DNA from 4 places in the Rhodococcus sp. MPR-R1B genome. Region 3 is predicted to be linked to each of the others. Evidence: riboswitches for the same ligand, from Rfam matches in the RefSeq annotation. Region 3 holds a riboswitch; each other region holds the start of a gene.
What was found. Region 3 has a riboswitch for cobalamin ahead of AC1Q61_RS28855 (ABC transporter substrate-binding protein). Riboswitches for the same ligand answer to the same signal wherever they lie in the genome.

Region 1 (7,432 bases), on a different contig from region 3:
GAAGCTGCACTGACTTTGGCCGCCTTGACCGCGTTGGCCGCCGTGATGATCGTGAGCGTCGGGCCGACAGGTTTGGCAGCAGCACCGTACCTCGCGGTGACAGCGGTGACACTGTTGCCGACCGTCGCCGGCGGCATTCTCGCCTTGGTGTTCGCGGCCTCCGTGGAGATAGTCAGCCTCTCGTCCGGGTGGGGGAACTACTCCGGACTCTCGCTCGGAGTCTGCGCGGCCGCATTCGCGACCTGGGGCATCATGTCCCTGATCAGCCGCAACTTCGCCATGCTCCATGAACGCGAAGAGCAGGAGCAGCGGGCAATCATGGAGGAGCGAACGAGGATGGCGCGCGATCTGCACGACATCCTCGGACACTCGCTGACCGTCATCACGATCAAAGCCGAACTGGCCAATCGCCTACTCGATGTCGATATCGAACGTGCGCGCAACGAACTCGACGACCTCGAAAGACTTTCGCGTGACGCGTTGGCAGACGTGCGCTCGGCCGTCGAAGGATTTCGTGGGATTTCTCTTCCCGTCGAAATAGCCCGAGCACGAGAGGCATTGCGTGCGGCTGGCATCGAGGACGAGGTGCCGAGCAGTACCGACATGGTTCCCACGCGTCTTCGCGAACTCTTTGCATGGACGATCCGTGAGGGCGTCACCAACGTCGTTCGACACAGCGGTGCGACCCACTGCCGGATCACGGTCGACGAAAATAGTGCGTCGGTCGTCGACGACGGGCAAGGGGCCGGGTCGACGTCTTCCGGCAACGGTCTGATCGGATTACGCGAGCGCGCCGGAGCGTCGGGCGCACGAGTGATCATCACTCATCCCCAGCCGCAGGGGTTTGCACTTCAGGTAGTCGAACAGGAGACAGAGTGAACAGCCAGGGCGATCGAGCAACCATACGGCTGCTCTTGGCGGACGACCAGGCGCTCGTGCGAGGAGCGTTGGCCGCACTACTCGATCTGGAATCCGACCTCTCCGTGGTGGCCGAGGTCGGTCGCGGCGACGAGGTTGTGGCCGCTGTTCTCGAACACCGCCCGGATGTCGCGCTTCTGGACGTCGAGATGCCCGGCATGGACGGAATCGCCGCGACGGCGGCCCTTCGCGAGGCAGCACCCGACACCCGAGTCCTGATCGTCACCACGTTCGGACGTCCCGGATTTCTTCGCAAAGCCCTGCACGCCGGGGCCGGCGGGTTCGTCGTCAAGGACACACCCGCCAGGCAGTTGGCCGACGCAGTCAGGCGTGTCCACGCCGGACTGCGCGTCGTCGATCCCACCCTTGCGGCCGACAGCCTCGTCAGCGGCGAGTCGCCCCTGACGGAGCGTGAGACCCAAGTACTGCGCGCCGCTCACGACGGCGCACCCGTGGCAGCCATCGCAGGGGCGCTCTTCTTGTCCGCAGGGACAGTTCGAAATCATCTGTCATCCGCGATGGGCAAGACAGGTGCGTCGACGCGCGCGGAAGCCGTCAGAATCGCCGAGTCGAACGGCTGGCTCTGATCCGCATGGCCGGAATCCACTTCCCCGGCAAATAGTTCGCCGTTCGATTCTTGACGGCGATTTGTCCAGATCACTCAAAGTAGGGACCTTCTACCCTAGGGGTTTTCCCTGCAAACAAACCCCTTCGCGAGAATCCAAAACAGCTAATCGTTCGATAACTGGCTATGATGCAGTTAATTGAATCGACGGAGCCTGTGCGTAACGGGGGAAGGGACGTCTCATGTCGAACCAGTTCAACGATCGCTTGAACTCGCTGTTCGAGACTGCCGACTTTCACGTCACCAACGCGATGGTCGTTCGCGGCATGACCGAGTTCGGCTGCCGCATCTCGACGCCGTACCTGTCCCAACTGCGCACCGGCGTCCGAACCAACCCGTCACCCGAAGTGGTTGCCGCCCTCGCCCACTTCTTCAACGTCCATCCGGACTACTTCTACGCCCCGTCCGATCAAACTCCGCCCGCGATCTCGGGCGGCGAGGCGGACCTCTCTCTCCTCGAACAGCTGCACAACGTGCGCCTGCGAAACCTCACCTCTCGCGTCGTCGATCTATCGCCGTCTTCGCAGGATCTGCTTGTCGAAATGGCGGAGAATCTACGTTCCTCCGAGAATCTTCCGCGCGTACCACCGGACTCGAATTCCTACATGTCACGCGCGTAGCGCCCTTCGCCGACTCTCCTTGACTGCTCAGGGAGGGTTGGCCTTATGCTGGTCGATGCAGCTGGTTCGCCCGGCGCGGTCATGAGGAGCCCCGAAGACCGTTCCCGGCGTCGAAGCCCCGTCAGCGCAAGCTGTCGGAGTGAGAGGGAACCCGGTGAAAATCCGGGACTGTCCCGCAGCGGTAAGCAGGAACGACCGCCGTTTATGTGCACTGGGCATCCGCCTGGGAAGCGACGGCCAGTAGGTTCGATCCAACTCGATCGAGTGCCCGCGAGTCCGAAGACCTGCCGACTGTGTCGGGCACGCCGTGCCCGACGGTCCACCGCCTCGTGGAATGGGCGTGTAGATCTCCATCGGACCTCGTGTGCGGTGCGGGCAGTACTGTCCGCCGAAACTCGAGGTCTCGTGAGGTGTACCCGTCTGCCGGCAGTGGCCATCAATGCATTGGCAATCTGGAGAAACTCCGTGACAACAACATTCACTTCGACCGTGCTGGGCTCACCGCGCATCGGTCCTCATCGAGAACTCAAGCGGGCAACCGAAAGCTACTGGGCAGGGCGCATCGACGCCGACGCCCTGCAGGCTGTCGCCCGTGACCTCCGTCGGCAGGGCTTGGCCGACCTCCGTGACCTGGGCCTCGACTCCATCCCGGTCAATACCTTCTCCTTCTACGACCAGATGCTCGACACCGCAGTTCTTCTCGGCGCGCTGCCCGACCGCGTCGCGTCGGTCGCCGATCCGTTGGACCGCTACTTTGCCGCCGCCCGTGGGACGGACACCATCGCGCCACTCGAAATGACGAAGTGGTTCGACACCAACTACCACTACCTGGTGCCGGAGATTTCACCGTCCACCACGTTCGCACTCGACCCGTCCAAGGTCTTGTCCGAACTGGCAGAAGCACTTTCCGACGGCATTGCAGCCCGCCCGGTCGTCATCGGACCGGTCACCTTCCTGCTGCTCTCGAAGGCTGTCGGCACAGACGAGCCGCTGCTCTCGCGGCTCGACGAACTACTCCCCCTCTACGCGGATCTACTCGGTCGGCTCGCGAAGGCCGGTGCGAGCTGGGTTCAGCTCGACGAACCCGCCCTCGTGGGCGATCGCACCGATGAGGAAATCGAAGCGGCACGCGCTGCGTACGAACAGCTTTCAGCGCTGTCCGAGCGGCCGTCGATCCTGTTGGCGTCGTACTTCGGTTCGCTGCGTGACGCGTTGCCCGCGCTTGCGTCCACCGGCGTCGAAGGATTTGCCGTCGACCTGGTGGCCGGTCAGGATTCGATCGGCTCCGTACCTGAACTCGCCCGCAAACTAATCGTCGCCGGAGTGGTCGACGGACGAAACATCTGGCGGTCCGATCTGGACTCGGCACTGAGCACTTTGGGTGCCTTGCTCGGCAGCGTCGACACGCTTGCCGTCTCCACGTCGTGCTCTCTGCTGCACGTTCCGTACACACTCGACGCTGAGTCCGATGTCGACAAGGCCCTGCGCTCGTGGCTCGCGTTCGGCACCGAGAAGGTCAAGGAAGTAGTAACTCTCGCAACCGCTCTCACACTGGGCCGAGAGTCGGTGGAGGACGAGTTCGCTCTGGCACGAGCGGCCGCGTCGACCCGCAAGGACGATCGCAGACTTAATGATGCGAGTGTTCGAGGCCGTCTGGACGCGGTGCTGAACTCGGCAACCGGTCGCGCGCCCGCCGCCGAACGTCGCGCTGCCCAGGACGAGCTGCTTTCTCTGCCGCCGCTGCCCACGACGACCATCGGTTCGTACCCGCAAACCTCGAAGATCCGCATCGCTCGCGCAGCACTGCGCAAGGGCGAGATCGACGAAGCCGAGTACGTCAACCGTATGCGCGCCGAAATTGCCGAAGTTGTTGCGCTCCAAGAAAAGCTGGACCTGGACGTGCTTGTTCACGGTGAGCCGGAACGCAACGACATGGTCCAGTACTTCGCGGAGCAGTTGGACGGATTCTTCGCCACCGCCAACGGTTGGGTCCAGTCGTACGGCACCCGCTGCGTGCGTCCGCCGATTCTGTACGGCGACGTCTCGCGCCCGAAGCAGATGACCGTCGACTGGATCACGTACGCGCAGTCCCTGACCGACAAGCCGGTCAAGGGCATGCTCACCGGACCCGTCACCATTCTGGCCTGGTCGTTCGTCCGTGACGACCAACCCCTCGCCGACTCGGCAAATCAAGTCGCACTGGCAATTCGAGACGAGACCGTCGATCTGCAGGCCGCCGGAATCGGAATCATCCAGGTCGACGAACCGGCTCTGCGAGAACTGCTCCCACTGCGTGCCGAGGATCAGCGCGCCTACCTGGACTGGTCGGTCGGCGCCTTCCGGTTGGCTACCTCGGGCGTCGCGGATTCCACTGCGATCCACACGCACCTGTGCTACTCCGAGTTCGGAGCGGTGATCGGCGCCATCGCCGGCCTCGACGCGGACGTCACGTCCATCGAGGCGGCGCGCTCACACATGGAGGTCCTCGACGATCTCAGTTCGGTCGGGTTCGATCTCGGCGTCGGCCCGGGTGTCTACGACATCCACTCGCCGCGGGTGCCGAGCGTCGACGAGATTGCCGAATCCCTGCGTGAGGCACTCAAAGCTGTTCCTGTCGAACGATTGTGGGTCAATCCGGACTGCGGATTGAAGACACGGGGGCCGATCGAGGTCGAAGCATCGCTTCGTAACCTCGTCGAAGCCGCGAAGTTGGTACGAGCGGAGCTTTAGGGGCAAAGCCCCTGTGCGCCTTTTTGGTAGTGGGAACTACCAAAAAGGCGCACGGGGGTCAGCTCAACCACGTATTGCCGAAGAGCAGAATCCCGTCCGCACTCGGGGTCACTCCGTGGACGTTCTCGCGCCACGGGATGAAGACCTTGCCGGAGTTGACCACGGCCATCGGCGCCGTCTCGTTGACCACGGTCTGAATATCGTCGATGACGGCTCGCCGCTCATCCTCGCCCGACGCTGTTTGCAGCTTGCCGAGCAACTCGTCCATCCGAGCGTTCTTGTAACCGAGGATGTTCGACGGCGAATCGCTGAACAGGTTGCCGTACATACGCACGAACGGTGACTCTTCCAGCACGTTGAACGCGAAGTAGGACACGTCGTAGTCATGCTTTGCGTACAGCATGGAAATCAGATCGTTGATGCTGGTTGCGTAGGTGATGTCGACCGTGAAACCCACTGCCTGCAAGAGCGACTGAAACGTCAGTGCGCTGCGCTGTGTCGCCGGATCGTTCATCCCGACGTACGTCAGTTTTCCGTCGTAACCGTCCGCCTTCGCCTCGGCGAGATACTTCTTGGCCGCCTCGGGGTCGAAGCCGTTCCCGGCCACCGATCCGTGCCACTGCGACCACGACGCGAACATGTCGGTGCCGGGTTCGCCGAAGCCGCCCTGAACTCGCTCGTTGAACGTATTCGGGTCCACCGCAGCGACAATCGCCTTACGCACGCGCTCGTCCTTCGCTGCCCGATCGTCGCGCTGATTGATTGCCAGAACTCCGGCCATGCTGGCCGAGTACACAAATCCGGGATCACCGGCTTCGAAAGCCTCGTGAATGAAGTCGGGAGACTTCAGATAGGCAACCTGGATTCCGTCGGTGTGCAATCCTTCCAGTTTGCTCTTCTCGTTGACGATTGCGGGAAAGCGCAACTTCTCGAGGTACGGCGCCCCGTCCCAGTACGTCGGACGGGCAGCGAGCACCAATTCGTCCTGGGAGGCGAACTTCTCGACGGTGAACGGGCCTGCCCCGATCGGGGTGAACGTGCCGGTAGCCATCGACGAGGGCGCGACGATCATGCCGGGACCGGTGGTGAACATGATCGGGAACTCGTCCCACGGCTGCGCCAATGTAAAGACGACCGTACTCGGATCCGGTGAATTCGTCTCGCGCACAGCGGTCTTCCACACCAGCGCGTGAGTTCCCTTCTTCTGCAGATAGTGATCGATGCTCCACAGGACTGCCGCACTGTCCATCGGAGTGCCGTCGCTGAAGGTGACGCCGTCGCGCAATTTCAGTGTCCACACCGTGTTGTCGCCGTTGGCCGACAACGACTGAGCCAAGTGGGGAACATACTCGCCCGCCGACGTATCGAAGCGCATGAGAAGGTCGTAGATGGCTGCCATTTCGCTACCACCGGTAGCGCCGCCGTCCTGACGGTCAGCCGGATCGAGGCTACTGATCCCGTTGTAGGTGGCAAACGACACGGTGCCACCCGATCGCGGCTCTCCCCCGTTGTTCTGGTCACCGACAACTCCGACCGTCACGTCCGATGCATCCGTGGTCGTACCTTGGCTGCTACCGGCGCACCCCGTCACCACCAGCGTCGCCGACGCCAGGACAACCATCCAGATTCGAGCGCGGACTCGGTACGAGCGCTTCATTGCGACTCACTTTCACAGTTCACGGATACGTCGATCCCTGGATCGGACACCCCGACATATTTGTAAGTGAATTCTAGGTAAGGTCTCGTCCTGCGTCTTCGTTTTCACAAAGCCGAAGCGATAATTCGCGTTCATGACAGAAGAAACAAGAACTGAATTCTAGGTTGAAACCGTTCAGCGAATTACCAGCCCGATGACGTCTTCGACGTTCCGCTGGGCCTCTGCGAATCCGATCCGGCCACTGGTCCACAGCGCAAGGGCCGTCAGCATCGTGCCGCCTATTGCCACGGCCGCAACCCTCGCCGTCTCGGCCGGGACGCCGTCCATCAACTCGAACAGCATTCTCCGATGTGCCGCTGCGCGCAGATCCAACGACTCGATCACGAACTGATCCGAGGACGAATGGAGTTCGATCTCCAACCGAGCGAAGTAGGGCCTACGCTCGAATGCCTTCATCTCGCGGCGATGAAGTGCCAGAACCCGCTCGTACGCGTTGTTCTCACCACCGTCTGCCCGCAACTTCTCAGGACGACGGACCGATTCGAGACCGCTCCACGCCGTCATCGCCGCAGCCAGAAGTTGCTGTTTGGTCGGAAAGTAGCGATACAGCGTTCCGAGTGCGACGCCTGAACGCTCCGAGACGTCTTTCATCTGGATTCGATCCGACGGCATCTCGGCCAGCATCTCGACCACCGCCGTGGTCAGTCGTCCTCTCCGCTCGAGTTGCCCCACCGACATGAGGTCGACGTCCAAGGGAAACTCGTCGCTGCGCGCAGTCACGCGCGTCACGATAGTTCAGAATCCTGACCGCAGTGCCGGGTTGCGAAGTTTCATCGTAACCCCGAGATCTAATACATGGATTAATCAACTGCAGATCGCGCT
Region 2 (7,432 bases), on a different contig from region 3:
GCGACACGTGCTGCCAACCACTGGGGGTCGGTCATCAACACCGCGGGCACCGTATCCGGATACGCGCTCAGGTTGTCGAAGAACGGCACAGCTACTGCCATACGGGCGTAGATCCCGGCCACCGATTCCGTCATGCCAGCCCCAATATCTCCATCCGCGGACGTACTCCGCGTTCGACTCGCGCCCTGATGCCGAAAACCTCGGCCAACAACGGCTCGTCCAACACCTCGACCGTAGACCCACACGCGCGGAGTTCACCTTCGGTGAGCACGGCAAGGTTGTCGCAGTACTCGACTGCCAACCGTAGATCGTGCATCGTGACCACAACTGCGAGCCCCGCCGACGCAAGTTCGGTAAGCAGTTCCATCACGATCAACTGGTGACGAAGATCGAGATGATTGGTCGGCTCGTCCAACAACAGAACCTTGGGCTCCTGAGCCAATGCGCGAGCTATCGAGACACGTTGCCGCTCACCACCCGACAGGGTCGATACGTCTCGTCCGGCAAGCTCGACCAAACCGACCTGCTCGATGCACCGGTCCACGATGGCGGTATCGCGCTCCGTGCTTCGGTCCAACCAGCTGCGGTGCGGAGTTCGTCCGAGCGCGATCGATTCACGAACCGACAGTCCTGCCGAGACAGTGGGTTCTTGAACACTTGCCGAGACAGTTCGGGCGATGTCCTTACGCGAGAGCGTCGTCGAGTCGACTTGATCGATCAGAACTGCGCCACCTGTCGGCGTCAAAGCGTTGTAGCAGCAGCGCAGCGCCGTCGTCTTGCCACTGCCGTTCGGCCCGACCAAGCCCAATATTTCACCGGACTTGACTGCGAAAGTGATGCCGCGCAACACTTCGCGATTTCCGAGCCGCGCCCGGGTCTCGACGAGTTCGAGCAGGGGCGCAGTTTCGGAGTCTTTCGGGAGTGTCACTGTTCTGGTCTGTGTCACTGTTCTGGCCTGTGTCACTGTTCTGGCCTGTGTCACTGTTCGAGCCTCCGATACTGCCGGTAGAGCATCCAGACGAAGATCGGTGCACCCACGAGGGCCGTGATCACTCCGACCGGAACTTCAGTGGATTGTGCCACCGAGCGCGCAGCGGTATCCGCGGCAACCATCGCGACGGCGCCCAGCAGGGCTGCAGCAGGGAGCAGTCGAATTGCTCTGGTGCCGACGATGAAGCCGGCCAGATGCGGGATCAGCAGACCGATGAAACCGATTCCACCGGCAACGCTGACTGCTGCGCCCGCGAGTACGGAGACCGCGAGCAAGGACAAGACACGGAACCGTCGGACGTTCATACCGAGTGCAGCGGCCCCGTCGTCACCGGTCTGCAAAACGTCCATCCATCGCGAACTGAACAGAAGGGCTGTGCCGACGACGGCGAGTGCGATCGTCGGGAAGATCAGCGTCGACCATCGTGCATCACCGAATCCGCCGGCAATCCAGTGCATCACCGACGTCACGTGCCGATCATCGGCCAATACCAGGATGCAAAAGGTGATGAGCGCCGAGAATATCTGGGCGAGCGCGACACCCACCAAAATGATCGCGGTCGGCTGCGGATACCGGCCGCCGATCAGCAGTGCGAGAAACAACGGGATCATCGCCCCGGCGAATGCTGCGACCGGAATCGTGAAAACCCCGAGGAGGCCGGCGCCGAAACCCAGCACCGACACGAGCACCACCATGAATCCCGCGCCCGACGAGACTCCGAGCAGATACGGATCGGCAAGCGGATTACGGGTGACAGCTTGAGCAACTGCACCTGCCATGGCCAACGAAGCACCCACTACCGCGGCAGTGAGTGCACGTGGCAGGCGGGAGTCGATCACGATCGACTCCCGCGCCGCGGTCCACCACGTCTCGAAAGTCCCTGGCGCCAAACGGGCTCCGACTATCGCCCAGACGTCACCGACGGGAATGCGAACCGATCCCAAGGAGACGGCCAACCCCAGGACGATCGCCAAGGCGACCGCCAAGCCGACAAGCAGGGCGCCGTACCCGTAACGCGTGCGGGTCACTTCGCCGCGTCAGCGCCTGGATGGAAGGCTGTTGCGATGGTCTGTGCCGAACGCACCAACCGTGAACTCTCGAACAGGTCAGCGAGAGGAACCACGACGAACCGGTTCTGCTGCACAGCAGGGGTGGTCGCCATCAACGGCTGGGCACGGAGGAAGTCGATCTTCTGCTCGGCTGTCTTGTCGCCGTAGTCGATGACCACGATTGCCTGGGGTGCACGCTCGGCAACAGCTTCCCACGATGCGTCGATGTAGGGCTTTGTCCCTTCGGCGAAGATGTTCGAGACGCCGGAGTATTCCGCGACCAATTGACCGACGCCGACTCCGCCGATGGTCGTCGGAACCTGGTCACCGCTGTCGTAGAAGAAGGTCGGTACCGGCGCCGCGTCTCCGACCGAAGCGCGGACGGAATCGAGACCATCGCTGATCTGCTCTGCGACCTCGCGGGCGGAATCTTCGACGCCCAGGACTCGACCGAGTTGCGTGTAGTCGTTCTCGAGCAATCCGATGTCGGGGAAACCGGTGCCACAGTATTCCGAGAAGAGGAAGGTGTTGATTCCGCGCTCGCCGAAAGCGTCTCGGGAACGGCCTTGCTTCTCGTTGAAGGCACTGGTCATTCCTCCGACCACGAAGTCCGGATCGACGTCGAGGACCTGCTCCATGCTGGGGAACGTATCGGAAAGGCTGGGAATCTTGTTGAATACATCGGCGGTCTCGGCAGTTGGCGGGTTGTCGCTGTACGCCCGCCCGACAATCCGATCACCCGCGCCGATCTCGATGAGGGCTTCGGTGACGTGTCCGTTCAAAGACACGATGCGCTGCGGCGGCGAATCGAAGGTCATCTCGCGATCGCAGTTGGTCACGGATACCGGCTGTGCGAAGGATTCCGCAGCAGACGCCGACTCTGATTCCTGACCTTTGGAACAACCTGCCGAAACCAAGGCGACCGCGATGAGAACAGCGGCGGCGCGGGACGGGGAGAACTGAAGTGACACGGGGACCTCGTAAGGGCTCTGAGCCACGAATGAGAATCCGACAGACAACTCCGCCCGCACGCTGATCCTCGGCCAGAGCTCCTGCTGGACTTCCTTTTCGTAGACCACGACGAATGGATGTCGCACACCGCGCGGCGGGTAATCGGGCTTGCCGACACTCGGTGACTACCGAGAATCGACCTACCGTTGCGGGTCAGCGCCGGATTCGGACCGGCTTCCCCCACACGCGTGGCTTGCAAGTGCTTCGAGCAGTATGCATGACGTTTCCGATTCAAGACCAAACGCCCACTACAGTCGATCTGGCCAGACGCCCCCACACACCGGAGTTGATACATGACACGCTGGGCCCAAACCGTCGTCGCCCGGAAATGGTGGGTACTGAGCCTCGCGGTTCTGATAGTTCTCATCAGTGGGGTGTGGGGACTCGGAGTGTTCGGCAAGCTCAGCCAGGGCGGCTTCATCGATCCGGGCAGCGACTCCGCGAAGGTCGCCGACATCATCGAAGACAATCTCGGACCGCAGACCCCGGACATCATCGCGATCTACTCGCCCACGGACGGCAAGACTCTGGACGACATCGGGCCGGCAGTGACAGCCGCCGTCGACCAATTCAAAACCGAAGTGCCGACCGCTTCGGTGAAATCGTATTGGGGAACAGACGCCGCAGCGAAGGCCAGCCTGCTCTCGAACGACGGATCCATGGCGGCCGTTGCGATCACGTTGGCACCGGACTCGGGCGTCACGCCCGCCACTTTCGCCGATCTCCTGCCGAAGCTCGAAGTCGAAGGTGCCGAGGCACAATTCGCGGGTAACACCGTCGTCGGCGTCGCATTCAACACCAAGCTCGAGAAGGACCTGGTGGTCGCCGAAGCCATCGCCATTCCGATCACTCTGGTGCTGTTGGTCTTTATCTTCGGCGGCATCGTCGCCGCTGCCGTGCCCGTGTTCGTGGGTGTACTCAGTGTCCTGAGCGCTTTGGCCGTTCTGCGAATCCTCACGCTGATCACCGATGTGTCCTCGTTCTCGATCAACGTCGCTTCTCTTCTCGGGTTGGGACTTGCCATCGACTACGGACTGTTCGTGGTCGGTCGGTTCCGTGAAGAACTGAATTCGGGCTCGGACCCGGGAGCGGCTGCTCAGCGGACAGTTCTGACGGCGGGTCGCACCGTCATGTTCTCGGGTCTACTGCTGATCTGTGCGTTCAGCGGCATGCTCGTATTCCCCCAGGCCGTCATCCGGTCTCTGGGCTTCGGCGCGATCGCCGCAGTATTGAGCGCGGCCGTCCTGTCGCTGACCGCTGTGCCTGCGCTGCTTGCCATTCTGGGGCATCGCATCAACGCCCTGACGTGGCGCAAGGATGCGGCGCAACGCGGCGAGGAACGCTCGCGCAAGTTCTGGGGCCGCGTCGTCACGTGGGTGATGAAGCGTCCGGTCGCAGTCTCGGTGACGATCGTGGCTGTGCTGCTCGTGATGGCCTCGCCGCTGCTCGGCGCCCGGCTGGGAGAACTCTCGTACACCGCACTACCGGACAACGACCCCGCTCGCGTCGCAATGGACACGTTGGTCAACGACTTCCCGCAAACCGGAAACGGCGCAACGATGATCCTTCAGGCCGAGGACGGGAACACTCTCACCCCGGCCGAAGGTGCAGCGATCGCCGAGTCCGCCGGTCGAGTCGAGGGCATCGGTCAGGCGACCGTCGTCGCGAGCACCAATCAACTCGTCGCGGTTCAGGCTCTCTACAGCGAGGGCTCTACACCCCAATCACAGAGCGCCGCAGTGACAGATCTGCGTGCGATCTCCGCTCCCGACGGAACGGTGCTGCTTGTCGGCGGCGGTCAAGCCATGGTCGACGACGGCAACAACGCCGTCCTGCACTGGCTACCGGTGATGATCCTCATCATGGTCGGATCCACCCTGATCCTGTTGTTCCTCGCGTTCGGTTCGGTGGTGCTGCCGATCAAGGCGGTGCTGATGGCAGCCCTGAGTCTCGCGACCACCTTCGGTGTCCTCACCTTCGTCTTCCAGGACGGACACGGCGTCGAACTCCTCGGGGTCAGTCAAACTCCGCTGGAGGCTACGTTTGTCGTGCTCATCCTGGCGGTGGTCTTCGGATTGTCCACGGACTACGAGGTTTTCCTGATGTCACGGATGGTCGAGGCCAAGAACGCGGGAGCGACGACAGAGGAAGCGGTCAAGTTCGGAACCGAGCGCACCGGCCGCATCGTGACGGCTGCCGCCTTACTCCTGATAGTGGTGACGGGGGCCTTCGCAATGTCAGGGCTGTCAGTGATGAAGTTCCTGGGCGTCGGCATGATCGTCGCGCTGATCGTCGACGCGACCATCATCCGCATGTTGCTCGTGCCCTCGCTCGTGAAGTTGATGGGCGAAGCGAACTGGTGGGCTCCTGTGTGGATGAAAAAGGTTCACGCGAAGGTCGGCATCGGCCACTGATCGCGACTGGATCATGTCGCTGAAGAGTGCCTGGGATCCTGCGGAGAGCCGTGTTCGACTAGGGGTCGTGGATGACTTACCTGAGAGTGTTGTGGTCGGCTCAGCAGTGTTTTCGCGTGTCGACTCGGACGATTCGTTGGCGTGCTGGACATCGATCATCGATGTCCAGGGGGTCGGTGACTCCAGGCCGGTGAGTCTGGTTATCGAGCCGGCCACCGTGCCGGAGTCTGCGGTGTGTGAGCTCGCTGCGACCGTGATGGCCCGGTTCGGTGAGTTTGCCGAAGTCGCCGCCGATTACCTGCGTCAACAGCTGCGTGGGCCACAGTTCGGCCTCCGCCACTCCGAACTCGTGGAGTTGGACGCCACGGAGTCACTGTTCGGCGAACCTGAGGCGGTGATCTGGGCTGACGGAACCTGGCTGCTGCGGTTCGCTGAGTCAAGGCTCGAGATGGCCGATCCTTTCGGGATCGGTGTTCTGTTCGAAGGAACGACCCCGTATGCGGTCGAGGACTTGTCGGGCGCTGAACCGGCCTAGGGTTTGCCGGCCTGGCCACTCCATCGCCTCGACGATGGTGCGCCGGTCTACTGGCGGACGGCGCATGGCCTTCACACCCTCGGAACAACGGCCGCCCACATCTCATCCGAAATCACGTCACGCGACGCAAGGACGAGCGCGCACCCCACTGCGCCCGAAACTCTTCAGCAACAGACCTAGTGGATTTCCCTGATCGGGCAGTCGTCCTCGAGGATGACTGCCCGATCGTCTAAATCGCTCCGCAGGGCGATGTTCTCCGAAGCTGATTTCGTCAGACTTGGAGCATGACAATTTTCGAATGGATCCTTGCAATCCCCGCTCTTGCGCTTGCCGTCGCGTTCTTGTTCTCCGGAATCATCTCCGCGGGCATCGACTTCGACGCCGAGGACGGGGTCATGACGCATTGATGTTCGTTTCCCTCTAGCCGCTGATCTTACTTTGGAGTAAGTTACCGACTATGGCCACATACATCGTCACTGGCGGTACTGGATTTCTCGGACGAGCTGCACTGCCACTCCTGCTCGAGCGTGATCAAACTGCTCAGATCCATGTGCTGGTCAGAGCCGGTTCTGTCGCCAAACTCGAAGAACAGGTGTCGGCAATTCCCGGCGGCGATCGCGTGCATCCGCTCATTGGAGATCTGACCGAGCCTGGGCTGGGCATCGATTCTCCCCCACCTGCCGACCACGTCCTTCACCTCGGCGCGATCTACGACATCACCGCCGGAGACGAGCAGGCTTCGACGAATGTCGAGGGCACACGCGCCGTGGTCGAACTTGCTGCGAAACTGGGAGCCACCCTTCATCACGTGTCATCGGTCGCAGTCGCAGGCGACTATCCGGGCACGTTCAGCGAGACCGATTTCGATTGCGGCCAAGGCTTTCCGACGCCCTACCACCGAACCAAGTTCGAGGCCGAGAAGCTCGTTCGAGAACGAGAAGGCCTCACCTGGCGTGTTTATCGGCCGTCTGCCGTGGTCGGCAACTCCGTCACCGGGGAGATGGACAAGATCGACGGTCCGTACTACTTGTTTCCAGGACTGGCGCTACTCGCGAAACTACCTGCAGCACTCCCCGTCCCGATCCCCAACCTCGGCGCAACCAATATGGTGCCCGTCGATTACGTAGCCGCCGCCCTCGTCGAATTGATGCACGCGCCCGGCCACGACGGCGAAGCATTCCATCTCGTGAATCCGAAACCTCAACCGGTACGCGAAATCTATGCCGGACTCGCCAAGGCCGCCGGAGCACCCCGGCCCGCACTCAGCCTTCCGGGCGTGATCGCCAAACCCTTTGTCTCGCCCTTGCCGATGGACTCGGCAGAATCGGCACGGAAGGTCTTCCTCGATCGCATCGGCATGCCTGCAGCATTGCTCGACAACATGACGATGGCGCCGACCTTCACCTCGGAGAGAACCGTTGCCGCCCTGGCC
Region 3 (7,432 bases):
TCGCTCGCAAGAATGACGGCTCGCGTCTGACGGCCTGCCTGTGCGGGCCGTCAGACGGACTCAGAATCAGGCGTGTGTGCCGCCGTCGACACGGATCTCCGTGCCCGTGATGAAGGCACCATCGTCGGATGCCAACATCGCGATAACTCCCGCAACACTTTCCGGCCCGGCCATGGGGGCACCACCGGACTCCAGATCAGTGCTCAGAATCGGTGACAACTTGCCGAAGAGCGACCAGTCGGTGTCTTCCGGCAAGTACGACGCCGTAGTGTCGGTGATCCCGCTCTTCACACTGCCCGGAGCCACCGCGACGGCACGCAGACCCTGCTTGCCGTATTCGAGAGCCAGTGCGTGAGTGAAGGACTGGATTCCTCCCTTACTTGCGGCGTACGCGGCCATGTACGGGTGCGCGAAGGCCGCGGAGGTGGAACTGAAATTCACCACGACTGCGTTGGCGGTGGCGAGGAGAGCCGGCAGTGCCTGGCGGGTGACGAGGAAAGTGCCCGTCAAATTCACGGAGAGCACCTGATTCCACAGGTCCAGCGAGGTCTCGTGGGTGTGCCCACCACGCAGTATCCCGGCGGCGTTGACCAGTACGTCCAATCCCCCGAGAGTCGAAATCGCCTGACCCACAACCTTGATGACGGAACTCTCGTCACCGATATCGACGACGACGGTGTCGAGGCGATCCTCCGTCGAAGCATGTTCTGCCGATTTCCGGGTGTTCGCCAAACCCTGCTCGGAGATGTCGGCAGCGACCACGCGGCCACCTTCGGCGAGCAACCGCAGCGCGGTGGCCTGCCCGATTCCAGATCCTGCGCCGGTGACGAGAATACGACGACCTTCGAAACGATTCATTGCTGTGTACCTTTCACGAAAACGAGTTGGCTGGCATTCCAGGCTCGGTGGCGCCGACACTCACAACTCACCCGCGAGAAACTTCAGGTACGGGAAATGCGCAGCACTGCAACAGGTGTGGCACTGCGAAATCTCGGCGAGGCAATGCTCGCCGAAGTGGCGAATGTCAGACGGATCCGGCCGGTGCGGCCAAGGCTCTTTCGATCCAGACAAGACCGGACGGGCGGCGGTCGATCGCCTTACGCCCACGTCGGAAAGTCGCTACGCCGAATCGGGCCGTGCGCAGTGCACGGCCGGAAGCGAGAGAACAGCGGCGTATGGACATCACAGGCACGGTAGCAGCGCCGGCACCACTCGCTCAACCGCGTCGTTTCGAGACCCGAATCATTCAGGTAATCAGATGTCACTTCTGGACAACTCGCTCGACTTAGGCAGCACTAACCTGGCGGCATCCCGAAAACCCGATCCAGGAGCACAGTCGATGACACATGCAGACGCCTCGCGCACAACAACTCCCCCGACGACCGTCCTAAGGACCGCTGACCACAATCGCGGACTCAACGACGTTCTCGCGATCGTCGAAGCGATGGAGCGACCGAGCGATCACCTGCTGCGGATCACGGCTCGTTTGACGGAGTCGACCGACGATCCGACCTGGTCACGCCCGAATGTGACCGTACGCATGAATCTCGGGCCGGCCTTCGACGACGCTTCGCGCGTGTACACGGTGCGTTCCTACGATTCAGCGAGCGGATCGATCGTCGTCGATGTGGTCCTGCACGGACAGACCAGTCCGATGATGAGGTGGGCAGCAACGTTGGCCGTCGGTGACACCTTCGGCCTCACCGGTCCGCGGCCACACTTCTTGATCCCTGATGTTCCTGGTCGACGTATCGCACTTTTTCTGGACGGCACCGCAATACCCGCATTGCACTCGATCATCGAGCAGTTACCTACCGACGTCGTCGGAATCGGCTGGGTCACAACAGATGACGAGGTCGCCTTCGCCGAACTGCCCGCCCTCCCCGGCCTGGAGCTTCACCGCGTGAGCGCAGATCCGGCCGAGCCCGACGGCCCACTGGCGGTACGAGCACGCGAGCTCGCCAATCCCGCGAGCTACGTCGTGTGGGGCGCCGGTGAACGCAACGAGATGCGCGCAATCCGGAAGCACTTTCGATCGACCGTCGGACTCGACAAAAACGACGTCGCGATATTCGGATATTGGAAGGAGGGCGTCAGCAACACCGAAATCGACCTCCGTCGACGCGAGAACTACGAGCGCATCCTCGCCGACGGCGGAACCCTCACCGACATCGACGACCTGGCCATCGAGATCTGATTGCCTCACACCAGCCGACCTGACCGGCGGTGCACTGCGGTGATAAGTTCCTCTGTGCCAGCGGACCTCCACACAGGGGGTCAGGGAATCCGGTGTGAATCCGGAACTGACGCGCAGCGGTGAGGGTGACCGCCCGGGCTTACGCCACTGGATGAGAATCTGGGAAGGCGCTCGGGTGGGGCGATCTCGAGTCCGAATACCGGCTGGCAGCAGGGGTCAACAGGCGCCTGTTCACACGGTAACGGGCTCCGCGAACGAGCCCCTGCGAGAACGAGATTCCATGCGTCTGTCCAGACTTCGCCTACCCGCCGCCGCCGTCGCTGCCCTGTTGAGCGCGTCGTTGGTTGCCTGCTCCTCCGACGACAGTGCTGCCCGACAATCCAACTCTTCCGAACAATCGCGCGTGACAGTCCAGAACTGTGGCCGAGACGTCACGGTGGAGCGACCGATCGAACGGGCAATCGCGGTAAATCAACCTGCAGCAGAGATGCTGTTCGCACTGGGAGTGCAGGACCGGATGGCCGGGTACGCCATGAGCGATGACGATGTCCTCCCAGAACTGCGCGAGGCGCGTGGTCAGGTCCAGGCGTTCGACACCGAGTTCCCGTCATTCGAAAGTGTCCTCGAACGCGAACCGGACATGGTCTACACGACGTTCAACTACACGTTCACCTCGGAGGGCATCGCCGACCGGATCAAGTTCACCGACCTCGGTGTCGCGACATATCAGTCACCCAGCGAGTGCACCGGTCAGGATGCCGAGCAGAGCAAGGCCCTCACGCTCGACGACTTGTACGACGAAATCGACGACGTGGCAACACTGTTCGATGTCAAGGACAAAGGTGTCGACCTCACCGAGAATTTGAAGGATCGCGCGGCCACCGCCACGGCGGCACTGGGAGCTGAGAACGTGACGCTGGCGTGGTGGTACGCAGCCACGAAGACTCCGTACTTCGCCGGGTGCTGCGGTGCACCGGGAATCATGACCGACGCGGTGGGTGCGAAGAACGCCTTCGACGACAACAAGCAGTACTGGCCCGAAATCGGTTGGGAGAGTGTCCTCGATCGAGACCCGACCGTGCTGGTGCTCGCAGATCTCGACCGCGGTGGAGACGGCGACAGTGCCGCAGACAAGATCGCGTTCCTCGAATCGGACCCGGTCGCCAGCAAGCTCACCGCAGTGAAGAACAAGCGTTACATCATCCTCGAAGGAACGACGATGGATCCCTCGATCCGCAATGTCGGTGGCATCGAACAGCTCTCCGACGGGCTGCGCCAGTTGGGTGTGGTCTAGATGTCCGCGGAGATCTGTGAACTGGTGCGTCGGTGGGACGACCAGCAGGCGGCATACATCGCCGACCGTGAGAAGCGCTTCGACGTGATTCTCGACGTCCTCGAATTGCAGCACGCGCACGCCCCGTTCACGGTTGTCGACCTGGCCTGCGGGCCGGGTTCACTGAGCGCCCGGATTCTCGAAAAGTTCGAGCATGCGAGCGTTGTGGGGATCGATTACGACCCGATGCTGCTGGAGCTCGCCCGCCAGTCGTCGACGCGTTTCGGTGACCGACTGCAGCTGATCGACGCAGACCTGGCGGGAGCCGATTGGCCGAATTCGGTGGCTGCGCCGGTTCAGGCGATAGTGTCGACAACCGCGCTGCACTGGTTGCAACCGCAGCAGCTCGTCGAGGTGTATCGGCAGTGCCGCGAACTGCTGAGCCCTGCCGGCGTTCTGCTCAATGGTGATCACTTTCGCTTCGACGGCCGATCCCCCGTCATAAGCCGATGGGCGAACGCTCACGACGAGCAGACGCAACGCTCCGCCTTTGCTGCGGGCGCTCCCGAGTGGGACAGCTGGTGGGACGAGCTGCGGGCCACTCACGGCATCGGACCAATGACCGACGAGCGAGAGCGCAGATTCGCCGGACGTGACGCCACCGCGCCCACAGCCGTCGACTTCCAGTTGGCGGCGCTCGCGCAAGCAGGTTTTCGGGAGTCGGGGACGGTCTGGCAACTGTTCGACGACTACGTGGTCTACGGCGTGAGATGACGACAAGAGTTCGGCTGCGTGACAACCCGACGACCGTCACCCTGCTGTGGGTGATCGGTGTTGTCACGCTGGCCGGATCAGCCGCCGTTGCCATCACGTTGGGGCCGGCCGGTCTGTCGGTCGGTGAGGTGGCTTCGATTGTCGTCGGCCATCTCGGCGGTACCGCGGCGGACGTCACCCCTATCCGTGACGGCATCGTGTGGGACCTCCGTCTGCCGCGCACCCTGCTCGCCGCGCTCTGCGGTGCCGGTCTCGGGCTGTGCGGTGCGATCATGCAATCGCTGCTTCGCAATCCGCTGGCCGATCCGTTTGTCCTCGGTATCTCGTCCGGCGCCTCGACCGGTGCCGTACTGATCGTGATCCTCGGAGTCGGGTCGGGACTGATCGGCCTGTCGAGCGGCGCCTTCATCGGCGCGGTGATCTCCTTCGCCCTTGTGCTGCTGCTCGCCCATGCGGCCGGCGGCACGCCGGACCGGGTGATCCTGGCCGGTGTCGCCGCGACCCAACTGTTCTCCGCGCTCACCTCGTTCATCGTCATCACCTCGGCCGATCCCGAGCAGACCCGCGGCGTGATGTTCTGGCTCCTGGGCTCACTCGGCGGCGCCGACTGGCTCGACGTCGCACTCTGCGCTGCGGTGGTCGCAGTCGGCCTCGTGGTCTGTCTGACTCACTCCCGCGCACTCGACGCCTTTGCCTTCGGCGAGGACGCGGCGTCGTCGCTGGGGGTGAACGTGTGGCGGGTGCGTGTGACCCTGTTGTTGGCAACAGCCTTGATGACCGCGGTGATCGTGAGCGTCGCAGGTGCCATCGGCTTCGTGGGCCTGGTCCTCCCGCACGCGGCGCGGGCTCTCGTCGGTTCGAACCACCGCCGACTCCTGCCCGCGTCCGCACTGATCGGCTCCATCTTCCTTGTCTGGGTCGACGCTGTGGCACGCACAGCCATTGCGCCGCAGGAACTCCCGGCCGGTGTGGTGACCGCGCTGGTCGGTGTGCCTGCGTTTGCCGTCATCCTCTGGAGACGGAAGGCCAGGCCATGACACTCGAAGCTACCGGCGTCAGTTGGCGGGTCGGCGGGGCGCTCATAGTCGACGACCTCGACGTCTCGCCTACAACCGGAAGTACGGTGGGGCTTCTCGGCCCCAACGGTTCGGGGAAATCGACGCTGCTGAAACTGCTTGCCGGGCACAATCGTCCGACATCCGGTGTCGTGACCCTGGACCGAACCCCGTTGTCCGACTGGAAACGCCGCGACATCGCGCGTCGGATCGCGACCGTTGATCAGCACAGCAACACCGAGATCGATCTGACGGTCGCGGAGGTAGTCGAACTCGGACGCACACCGCACCGCGGACTGTGGGGTGGGCAGTCGGATTCCGATCGCGACGCCGTCCGGGCAGCGATCGAACACACCGATCTCGCCGGCATGCTGGACCGGTCGTGGCACACCCTGTCCGGCGGGGAGCGCCAACGCGTCCAGATCGCGCGCGCCCTCGCTCAGGAACCTCACGAGTTGCTACTCGACGAGCCGACCAATCACCTGGACATCAACCATCAACTCGAATTGCTCGCGCTCGTGCGACGCCTCCCCACCACCACGATCATGGCATTGCACGATCTGAATCTGGCCGCCATGTTCTGCGATTCGATAGTGATGCTGAACCGGGGATCCATCGTTGCCCACGGAAGCCCGACCGAGGTCCTCACCGCTGACCTGATAGCCGAGGTCTACCAGGTCGACGCCGAGGTTCGCCTGGACGGTCCCGGCGGAGTACCTACCGTGCGATACCTTCCGCCCGGCTCGCACTAGACGCACTCGGAACTGTCATTCACGCGAGAGCATCGCCACTGCTTCGCGTTCGAGGTCGACGTACGGTTCACCACTGACGTCGATGGCCACCCGGTTGAGCGTTCCACCCGTGAACGCCCACGGTGACGTACCCGGGTAGTCGTCGGTTACGGGCTCCCCGCTGTCACGGCCTGCGTTGAGCCCTTCGCCGCCACCGATGCTGAACTTGCCTGGCTGAGTGCGGATTCTGCCCTCACCGACTTTCCGATCGCCGTAGTAGAGGCCGAGCACCCCGTGCGCAGTGCCCGGCGGATCCTCGCCTTCCTTCTCGAAAGTTGCTGCCAAGATTATATTTTCGCCGATCGGAAGGTCTTCGGTGGCATCGATCTTCTGCTGTTCACTGCCGAGGAAGTTGTACACGTAATGCAGGCGGTTGTCCTTGACGTACAGCGAATGACCACCGAACCTGCCGCCATGCGAGAAAAGCACACCGGTCGCACCTGGCTCGGCCAAATCGACAACTGCCCCGATCGAGAATGAACGATTACGAAGGTTGACAGCGACGGCTTCCGGTACCTCGGCTCCGCCCGGGCGGTAGACATACCGGTTTCGGGGCGGGGCCAACTGGGGGCGAGGCGTGGTGAGGAGTTCGACACCGGACCGATCGTCCAGTGGCAGAGCTTGATTGGCACCGGCCTCGTGGAACCACAACCCCACCAGCTCTGCCAGCCTGCCGGGTTCTTCATCCGCAAGGTTCCGGAGCTCGGCTCGGTCCAACTCTGTGTGGTAGAGCTCCCAGGTGTCTTCCGAGAAATGGCCCCACCCGCTCAGAGTCGGGTGCGTGGTGACGGCCTTCCAGCCGTCATGCCAAATTCCTCGTCCTCCGAGCATCGAATAGAACTGGGTGTGCTTGGCGGTGGGGATGTTGCCGGCATCGAAGCTGTACCGCATGCTCACGCCTTGAATCGGGTGCTGGGTGTACCCCTTCACCGTGTCAGGCAAGTCGACGCCGACGCAGTCGAGCAGAGTCGGGACGACGTCGATGGCGTGATGGTACTGATCTCGAATCTCGCCACGGGCATCGATGCCCTCCGGCCACGAGATGATGCATGGGTCGCAGGTTCCACCGTTGAACGAGTACCGCTTCCACATCTTGAAGGGCGTGTTGAACGCCATCGCCCACCCGTTGGGATAGTGGTTGTACGTCTCGGTGCTGCCCAGCTCGTCCAGCTTCGCCAGGTTCTCGGCTAGGTCGTCGGGTACGCCGTTCGCAATCTTGTTCTCGTTGACAGATCCGTCGGGTCCGCCCTCACCGCTGGCACCGTTGTCGGAGACCACCACGATGATCGTGTTGTCGAGCTGCTCGATTTCTTCGAGGTATCCGAGCAGGCGTCCGATCTGA
Region 4 (7,432 bases), on a different contig from region 3:
CGACCACCAGAATTTGCTCCCCAAGCGGTCGAAATCGGTGCGCACGATCGCCACGAGCGCGCTAATCGTGATGAAGATCCAGGCAAGAACGAAGACGGTGAAGGTGATGTCCATCCAAAGCGGAATGGTGGGGTTGGGGGTCGATTCGTTCACGCTTCCAGACCACTTTCGACGACTGTGCCTTGATGAAACAACACGCTCCATCGATTCTCGGTGAACCGCCAGATGGATGATCGCTCGGTAACTCGTTGCGCTTGCGCCAGCCGGTACGTCACCAGATACGTGTCAGGCGCAATCCGGCTCAGCGCTGGCCGGTCAGCCGTCCACCCGAGTTCGGCGGCGTCGTTCACCTCGCCGCGGAGGCGTCGGCGCTCAACTACCGACTGCACGTAGTCGCGGGTGTATCGAGCGCCGGAGGCTCCGATCTCCCGGAACTGCGGGTCGACGACCGCATCGAACTCGTCTCGTGACATCGCTACTCGAGTTCGGTGAAACAGAGGTTCGAACTCCATCAACTCGTCGAGGATCGGGCGAAACTCGTGTGGGGTCGTCACGACTGCTCCGAGAACTGCGCCCTCATCTCGATCCCTATCTCCGCGTGTCGCAGGAGGAAGGCCTTCTCGTCATACCCCTTGCGCCGCAACCAGAGAGTGACCTCGCTGTTGCATTTGCTTGCATTGCACGAGCGGCACGCCGGTGCGATGTTGTCGAGTGTGTAGCGCCCACCGCGGGAGATCGCCAGCACGCAGTCACGTTGCGGCGACTCGTCCGACTCGCCGCAGTACGCGCAGCCACCCCAGGCCGCTTTGAGCGCGGACCACTGCTCGACGGACAGATCGTGCTCTACCAAATCCATCCGGCGTTTCCGTTTACGCGCGTATCTTGCTTTCCGGGTCCGGTTGACGGGCATGACGCCATGCTATCGCCGTGCGGCGTTCACTCCGGGTAGCGCCGCGGGGTGAACACCTGACGGCCCGAACCGGTTTCGACGACGGTTGTCATCGACGAACCGACGATGAGCAGCGTCCGCATGTCGATCTCGGAAGGCTCGAGCTCGCCGAGGGTCACGACGCGAACTGATTCCTCGGCACCGGCAACATCGCGGCCGATGACGACGGGAGTCTCGGGGGAGCGGTGCTCGAGCACGAGGTCCTTCATGGCTTGGACCTGCCACGTCCGGGACTTCGACGCCGGGTTGTAGACCGCAAACGCCATGTCCGCGGCTGCAACTGCCGAGATACGGCGCGCGACGACATCCCACGGCTTGAGGCGATCAGACAACGAGAGCACCGCGTAGTCGTGCCCGAGGGGAGCGCCGACGCGACTGGCGACAGCGTTTGCCGCCGTCATGCCGGGAAGGATGCGGACCGGCACCCCGCGCCACTGGTCTTCGGCGGCAACTTCGAGAACTGCTGCAGCCATGGCGAATACGCCGGGATCACCCGAGGAGACGACAGCTACACGGGCGCCGTTCTTCGCCAGGTCCAACGCCATCGCGGCGCGTTCCGCTTCGACGCGGTTGTCGCTGGAATGGCGACGCTGGCCCGGACGCGTCGGCACGCGATCGACGTACGGGCCGTAGCCGACGAGGTCGGTTGCCAACGAAAGCTCATGCGCCACTTCGGGTGTGGTCCAGGCGGTGTCGCCCGGCCCGAGTCCGACCACGACCACCTCGCCGCGAGACTCGGCTGCGGGTCGAGGGTTGTTCGACGGGCTCGGAACGATGGCGATCGAAAAGTACGGAACTCCGTCCGGGTCGACCTCGGCAGCGGATTCGACGCGTTGACGTGTGGTGCTCGCGCGCTCGACGTAGTGGGCCTCGCCGAGGCGGCCGGAATCCTCGAGCGATTGGAGGACCGGTGGGAAGGTACGTCCGAGCTTGAGGATGGCCGCGGCGTCGGTTTCCTTGAGCCGCCTGGTCAGCTCGGCCTGCGGCAACGTTCCGGGCAGGATCGTGAGGATCTCTTCACCCTCGACCAGCGGCTTTCCGAGTGCAGCAGATGCCGCGCTGACGGAGGTGACGCCGGGAATCACTTCGGCGTCGAAGCGATCGGCCAGTCTCTTGTGCATGTGCATGTAGGAGCTGTAGAAGAGCGGATCGCCGGCGGCGAGCAACGCGACGGTTCGACCGGCCGCGAGGTGAACTGCCAGCCGTTCGGCAGCTGCTTCGTAGAACTCGTCCATCGCGCCCTGGTATCCGGGATGATCAACGGTCTCGGTGGTCACGGGGTAGACGAGGTGTTCTTCGATCTGTCCTTCGCGCATGTACGGCGCTGCAACTCCGCGGGAGATGCTCTTGCCGTGCCGCGCGGAGTGGAACGCAACCACATCGGCCTCGCCGATGACGCGGGCTGCCTTGACGGTCACCAATTCGGGATCGCCGGGGCCGATACCGACACCCCAGAGCTTGCCTGCACTCATTCGACTTCGCTCGCAATCGCATTGACGACGGCGGCGGTGATCGCGCTGCCGCCGCGTCGGCCGCGGAGAACGAGATGATCGATCCCGCTGGCGTGTTCGATGAGGGCTTCCTTCGACTCGGCAGCGCCGATGAAGCCGACCGGACCTCCGACGATGGCGGCCGGACGGGGTGCGCCGGCTTCGATGAGGTTCAGGAGATGGAACAGTGCGGTGGGTGCGTTTCCGATCGCGACAACAGCGCCCTCGAGCTTGGCTCCCCACAGTTCGAGAGCAGCCGCCGAGCGAGTGTTGTCGATGGTCGACGCCAGCACGGGAACCCGCGGATCGCCGAGGGTGCAGATGACGTCGTTGCCGGCGGGCAGACGCTTGCGCGTGATGCCGGCAGCCACCATCTGGGCGTCGCAGAAGATCGGCGCGCCGTCGCGCAGAGCTGCGCGCGCAGCCGAGACGACACCGGGTGTGAAGGCGACGTCGTCGACGAGATCGACCTGGCCACTTGCATGAATCATGCGCACTACAGCTTGCGAGACATCCGCCGGGAAACGGCTCAGGTCGGCTTCGGCCCGAATGGTGGCAAAGGACTGGCGATAGATTTCCGCGCCGTCACGGATGTACTCGATCATGTGCCACACGATAGAGGCATCACCGATCGGGCGGATTCACCCGGTAACCGTCACCCGTCGCGATCACATCCGCTACGTCCCCGCGGGGACGTCCGCAGCTGCGGTCGCACCCGGCCCAGTGCTGGCGCCCGACAACCGGAAGTTCTGCCTGCTCGACGGCGGTGATCGCGTCGGCGCGCACGTCGGCGAGCGACTTCTCGCATCCCGGACTTCCGGTGCAGGCGGTGACCTCGAGCCACGGTGAGTTCTCGTCGAAGATCAACCCCATGGGTGCCAGCACCCGGACTACCTGCTCGGCTGCCCATTCGTCGAGGTCGAAGATATGCACCGATCGCCACGGCGTCACGACGACGGGCTTGTCGACGGCGGCGAGGAACTCGGCCAGCCGAGCGTCGAGCAGTCCGAATCGCAGGCCGCCGCCCAGAGCTACGGTCCCGTCGCGCTGCTCGAGCCAGCCGACAGTGGGCCGTGCATCCGGCGTGAGGTCCGCCGCAACGGTGGACTCGGCGCTCAGACCCAGCTGCTCGAGGGTGCGTTCGATTCCGTCCGGAACCTCGGCCAGGCGCCAGTGCTTGTCGCGAACGTCGAGGAACGATCGAGCCGCCGCGAGGAGCAATTCGACGGCGTCGTCCGCCTGGACGAGATGAGTGGTGTGGTGACCGGCGAGCACCAGTGAATGCTCGGTGGCGCTGCGCGCATGGAGTCCGAAATCGCCCCGTAGCCCGGTGATGTCTCCGCGCCCGTCGTCGAGGGTGAACAGGGTTCGCCCTGGCAGATCCGCCAATGCTTGATCTGCTTGGATCGCCGAATCGAGACGGTGGACCAGTTCACGAATGTCGGCTACGCCCCCGATACGGCCGGACAGTGGGGACGCGAGGATGTTGCGCACTCGCTCGTGCGTCGCTGACGGCAGCAGACCGGCCGAAGCGATACGCGCCGCGAAGGCTTCGGGGTCCGAGACCGAGCGCAGTTGTACGTTGCCCCTCGAGGTGAGTTCCATCTGCCCGTTGCCCAGATCGCGCGCCGCGTCGGCGAGCGTCTGCAACTGGGTGGGGGTGAGGAGTCCGCCGGGTAGGCGCACGCGTGCCAGTGCGCCGTCGGCGGCGTGGTGAACTTGCAGTGCACCCGGGCACGCGTCTGGCTGTGAACGGTCCGTGGGCATGGCTCCAGGGTACGACCTGTCATGAGTGCCTTCTGCGGACCGGTAGCATCACCACCACCAGTGACGGCAGTTGAGGAAACCGGTGAAAGTCCGGTGCGGTCGCGCCACTGTGAGTGTTGCTCGAGCGGGACGTGTTTCCGCCCGGAAACACGAGTCAGACCCTCAACCGCCGTCGATGACAGATCTGTGCCACGGGGCGCGAAACCCCAGGAAGGCTTCACCCGTGATTCTTCTGCTCTCCACGTCCGACACCGATCTGCTGAGCGCCCGCGCCAGCCAGGAAGCCGGCGACGGAGTTTCCTACCGCTGGGCCAACCCCTCACGCTTGCTGGTCTCGGAGGACTTGCCGCCCTTGCTCGACGGCGTCGACCTCGTGATCGTTCGTATCCTCGGCAGCCGTCGCAGCTGGGAAGACGGCTTGGACATGGTCCTCGCCTCCGGACTTCCCGTAGTCGTTCTCGGCGGCGAGCACGCGCCGGACGCCGACCTCATGGAGTGCTCGACGGTTTCCGCCGGTGTTGCTGCCGAGGCGCACAACTACCTGGCCGAGGGTGGCGCACAGAATCTGGCACAGCTGCACCACTTCCTGTCCGACACCGTCCTGCTCACCGGCCACGGGTTCGAACCGCCGGCCCACCTGCCTTCCTGGGGCATCGCTGATTTCGCGCCCGATCTCGACTCGGCGAGCGGTCCGGTCATCGCAGTTCTGTACTACCGCGCCCAGCATTTGGCCGGAAACACCCGGTACATCCAGGCGTTGTGCGACGCGGTCGCCGAGGCCGGTGGCACCGCGCTGCCGATCTACTGCGCATCTCTGCGAACCGCAGAAGCCGAACTTCTGAGCACGCTCCGCCGCGCCGACGCCATGGTCGTGACAGTTCTTGCTGCCGGTGGCACGAAGCCCGCGACCGCGTCCGCCGGTGGCGACGACGAAGCCTGGGATGTCGCCGCACTCGCTGCGCTCGACGTCCCCATCCTGCAGGGCCTGTGCCTGACCAGTAGCCGCGCCACCTGGGACGAGAACGACGACGGACTGTCGCCTCTCGACGTCGCGACCCAGGTCGCGGTGCCGGAATTCGACGGCCGCATCATTACCGTCCCGTTCTCCTTCAAGGAAATCGACTCCGACGGACTGTCCACGTACGTCCCCGACGTCGAGCGCGCTGCCCGTGTCGCCGGGATCGCGGTCCGTCACGGCAAGCTGCGCCACATTCCCACCACCGAGCGTCGCGTTGCTCTGATGCTCTCGGCGTACCCGACCAAGCACGCCCGCATCGGCAACGCCGTCGGTCTCGATACTCCGGCGAGCGCAATCGACCTGCTCACCGAAATGCGTTCTGCCGGTTACGATCTCGGTCCGGTCGACGGTCCGGACGCAGTTCCCGGCCTGGCGGCGAAGGACGGCGACGCGCTGATCCATGCCCTGATCGCGGCCGGCGGACAGGATCCCGACTGGCTCACTGCCGAGCAGCTCGAGGGCAATCCGATCCGCATCTCGGCAGCGAAGTACCGCGAATGGTTCGCCACCCTGCCCGAGGAACTGCGCAGCGGTGTCGAAGAGCACTGGGGCGCAGCGCCCGGAGAGCTGTACGTCGACCGCTCGCAGGATCCCGACGGCGAAATTGTCATCGCGGCACTGCGATTCAACAACATCGTCCTCATGGTCCAGCCGCCGCGGGGATTCGGTGAAAAGCCCGTCGCGATCTACCACGACCCGGATCTGCCGCCGAGCCACCACTACCTCGCGGCCTACCGCTGGATCGCTGCAACACCGGACAACGGCGGATTCGGCGCCGACGCCGTTGTGCACCTCGGCAAGCACGGAAACCTCGAATGGTTGCCCGGCAAGACACTCGGCATGTCCAGCAACTGCGGTACCGACGCAGCCCTGGGCGACCTGCCGCTGATCTACCCGTTCCTCGTCAACGACCCGGGTGAAGGAACACAGGCAAAGCGTCGCGCCCACGCGACTCTCGTCGATCACCTGATCCCGCCGATGGCCCGCGCCGAAAGCTACGGCGACATCTCCCGCCTCGAGCAACTGCTCGACGAGCACTCCAATATCTCCGCACTCGACCCGTCCAAGCTCCCTGCCATTCGCCAGCAGATCTGGACGCTGATGCGGGCGGCCAAGATGGACCACGACCTCGGCCTCGCGGAGCGTCCCGAAGAAGACGTGTTCGACGACATGCTCCTGCACGTCGACGGGTGGCTGTGTGAGATCAAGGACGTCCAGATCCGCGACGGTCTGCACATTCTCGGCCGCGCACCCGAGGGCGACGCCGAAATCGAACTGGTCCTGGCCATGCTCCGTGCCCGTCAGATGTGGGGCGGCGAACAGAGTGTCCCTGGTCTGCGCGAAGCTCTCGGGCTCAGCGAAGACGGCGACGAGTCCCGCAACCGTGTCGACGACGTCGAGGAAAAGGCGCACGCTCTGGTTCGCGGCATGTACGACGCCGATTGGAACCCCGCTGCGGCAGAACAACTCAGCGACGACGAGACCGTCGTGAAGATCCTTCAGTTCGCCGCCACCGAAGTGGTTCCACGCCTCCGACAGACGAACAACGAGATCAAGCAGGTCCTGCACGCGCTCGACGGCGGCTTCATCGCCGCCGGCCCGAGTGGGTCACCGCTGCGCGGCCTGATCAACGTGCTTCCCACCGGTCGTAACTTCTACTCCGTCGATCCCAAGGCAGTTCCCTCACGACTTGCGTGGGAGACCGGTCAGGCGATGGCCGAGTCGCTCGCCGCTCGATATCTCGCCGATCACGGCGAGTACCCGCGCTCGGTGGGTCTGTCCGTGTGGGGTACCGCCGCCATGCGTACCTCCGGCGACGACATCGCCGAAGTGTTCGCGCTCCTCGGTGTTCGCCCTGTCTGGGACGAAGCAAGCCGACGTGTGGTCAACCTCGAAGTCATCGATCTCGAAGAGCTCGGCCGCCCGCGCATCGACGTCACCGTCCGCATCTCCGGATTCTTCCGTGATGCGTTCCCGCACGTGCTCGCACTGCTCGACGACGCTGTTCAGTTGGTCGCCGCATTGGACGAGACGGACGAGCAGAACTACGTGCGCGCCCACGCGCAGGCCGACCTTGCCGAGCACGGCGATGCCAGGCGTGCGACCACCCGCATCTTCGGTTCGAAGCCCGGAACTTACGGCGCCGGCCTGCTGCAACTCATCGACTCCAAGACCTGGCGCGGTGACGACGACCTCGCCGAGGTGTAC

Region 1: another riboswitch for cobalamin. It lies ahead of metE (5-methyltetrahydropteroyltriglutamate--homocysteine S-methyltransferase); the one in region 3 lies ahead of AC1Q61_RS28855 (ABC transporter substrate-binding protein).
Region 2: another riboswitch for cobalamin. It lies ahead of AC1Q61_RS20920 (ABC transporter substrate-binding protein); the one in region 3 lies ahead of AC1Q61_RS28855 (ABC transporter substrate-binding protein).
Region 4: another riboswitch for cobalamin. It lies ahead of AC1Q61_RS17330 (cobaltochelatase subunit CobN); the one in region 3 lies ahead of AC1Q61_RS28855 (ABC transporter substrate-binding protein).

The regions. Positions count from the first base shown of each region.
Region 1 covers NZ_JBXAFO010000002.1:203,473-210,904, reverse strand. Annotated here, with positions in the region: gene AC1Q61_RS03685 (sensor histidine kinase) at 1-879, shown strand, start outside; gene AC1Q61_RS03680 (response regulator transcription factor) at 876-1,505, shown strand; gene AC1Q61_RS03675 (helix-turn-helix domain-containing protein) at 1,726-2,163, shown strand; cobalamin riboswitch at 2,261-2,469, shown strand; gene metE (5-methyltetrahydropteroyltriglutamate--homocysteine S-methyltransferase) at 2,629-4,893, shown strand; gene AC1Q61_RS03665 (ABC transporter substrate-binding protein) at 4,952-6,550, opposite strand; gene AC1Q61_RS03660 (TetR/AcrR family transcriptional regulator) at 6,725-7,339, opposite strand.
Region 2 covers NZ_JBXAFO010000015.1:120,073-127,504, reverse strand. Annotated here, with positions in the region: gene AC1Q61_RS20935 ((2Fe-2S)-binding protein) at 1-134, opposite strand, end outside; gene AC1Q61_RS20930 (ABC transporter ATP-binding protein) at 131-928, opposite strand; gene AC1Q61_RS20925 (FecCD family ABC transporter permease) at 979-2,019, opposite strand; gene AC1Q61_RS20920 (ABC transporter substrate-binding protein) at 2,016-3,011, opposite strand; cobalamin riboswitch at 3,128-3,273, opposite strand; gene AC1Q61_RS20915 (MMPL family transporter) at 3,345-5,465, shown strand; gene AC1Q61_RS20910 (hypothetical protein) at 5,533-6,000, shown strand; gene AC1Q61_RS20905 (hypothetical protein) at 6,285-6,407, shown strand; gene AC1Q61_RS20900 (SDR family oxidoreductase) at 6,458-7,432, shown strand, end outside.
Region 3 covers NZ_JBXAFO010000033.1:5,569-13,000, forward strand. Annotated here, with positions in the region: gene AC1Q61_RS28835 (DUF1254 domain-containing protein) at 1-16, shown strand, start outside; gene AC1Q61_RS28840 (SDR family NAD(P)-dependent oxidoreductase) at 67-858, opposite strand; gene AC1Q61_RS28845 (hypothetical protein) at 1,025-1,183, opposite strand; gene AC1Q61_RS28850 (siderophore-interacting protein) at 1,340-2,197, shown strand; cobalamin riboswitch at 2,239-2,419, shown strand; gene AC1Q61_RS28855 (ABC transporter substrate-binding protein) at 2,478-3,491, shown strand; gene AC1Q61_RS28860 (class I SAM-dependent methyltransferase) at 3,492-4,244, shown strand; gene AC1Q61_RS28865 (FecCD family ABC transporter permease) at 4,241-5,281, shown strand; gene AC1Q61_RS28870 (ABC transporter ATP-binding protein) at 5,278-6,051, shown strand; gene AC1Q61_RS28875 (arylsulfatase) at 6,067-7,432, opposite strand, start outside.
Region 4 covers NZ_JBXAFO010000011.1:97,889-105,320, forward strand. Annotated here, with positions in the region: gene AC1Q61_RS17300 (PLDc N-terminal domain-containing protein) at 1-153, opposite strand, end outside; gene AC1Q61_RS17305 (nuclear transport factor 2 family protein) at 150-554, opposite strand; gene AC1Q61_RS17310 (HNH endonuclease) at 551-910, opposite strand; gene cobJ (precorrin-3B C(17)-methyltransferase) at 937-2,421, opposite strand; gene AC1Q61_RS17320 (precorrin-8X methylmutase) at 2,418-3,044, opposite strand; gene cobG (precorrin-3B synthase) at 3,064-4,206, opposite strand; cobalamin riboswitch at 4,258-4,390, shown strand; gene AC1Q61_RS17330 (cobaltochelatase subunit CobN) at 4,430-7,432, shown strand, end outside.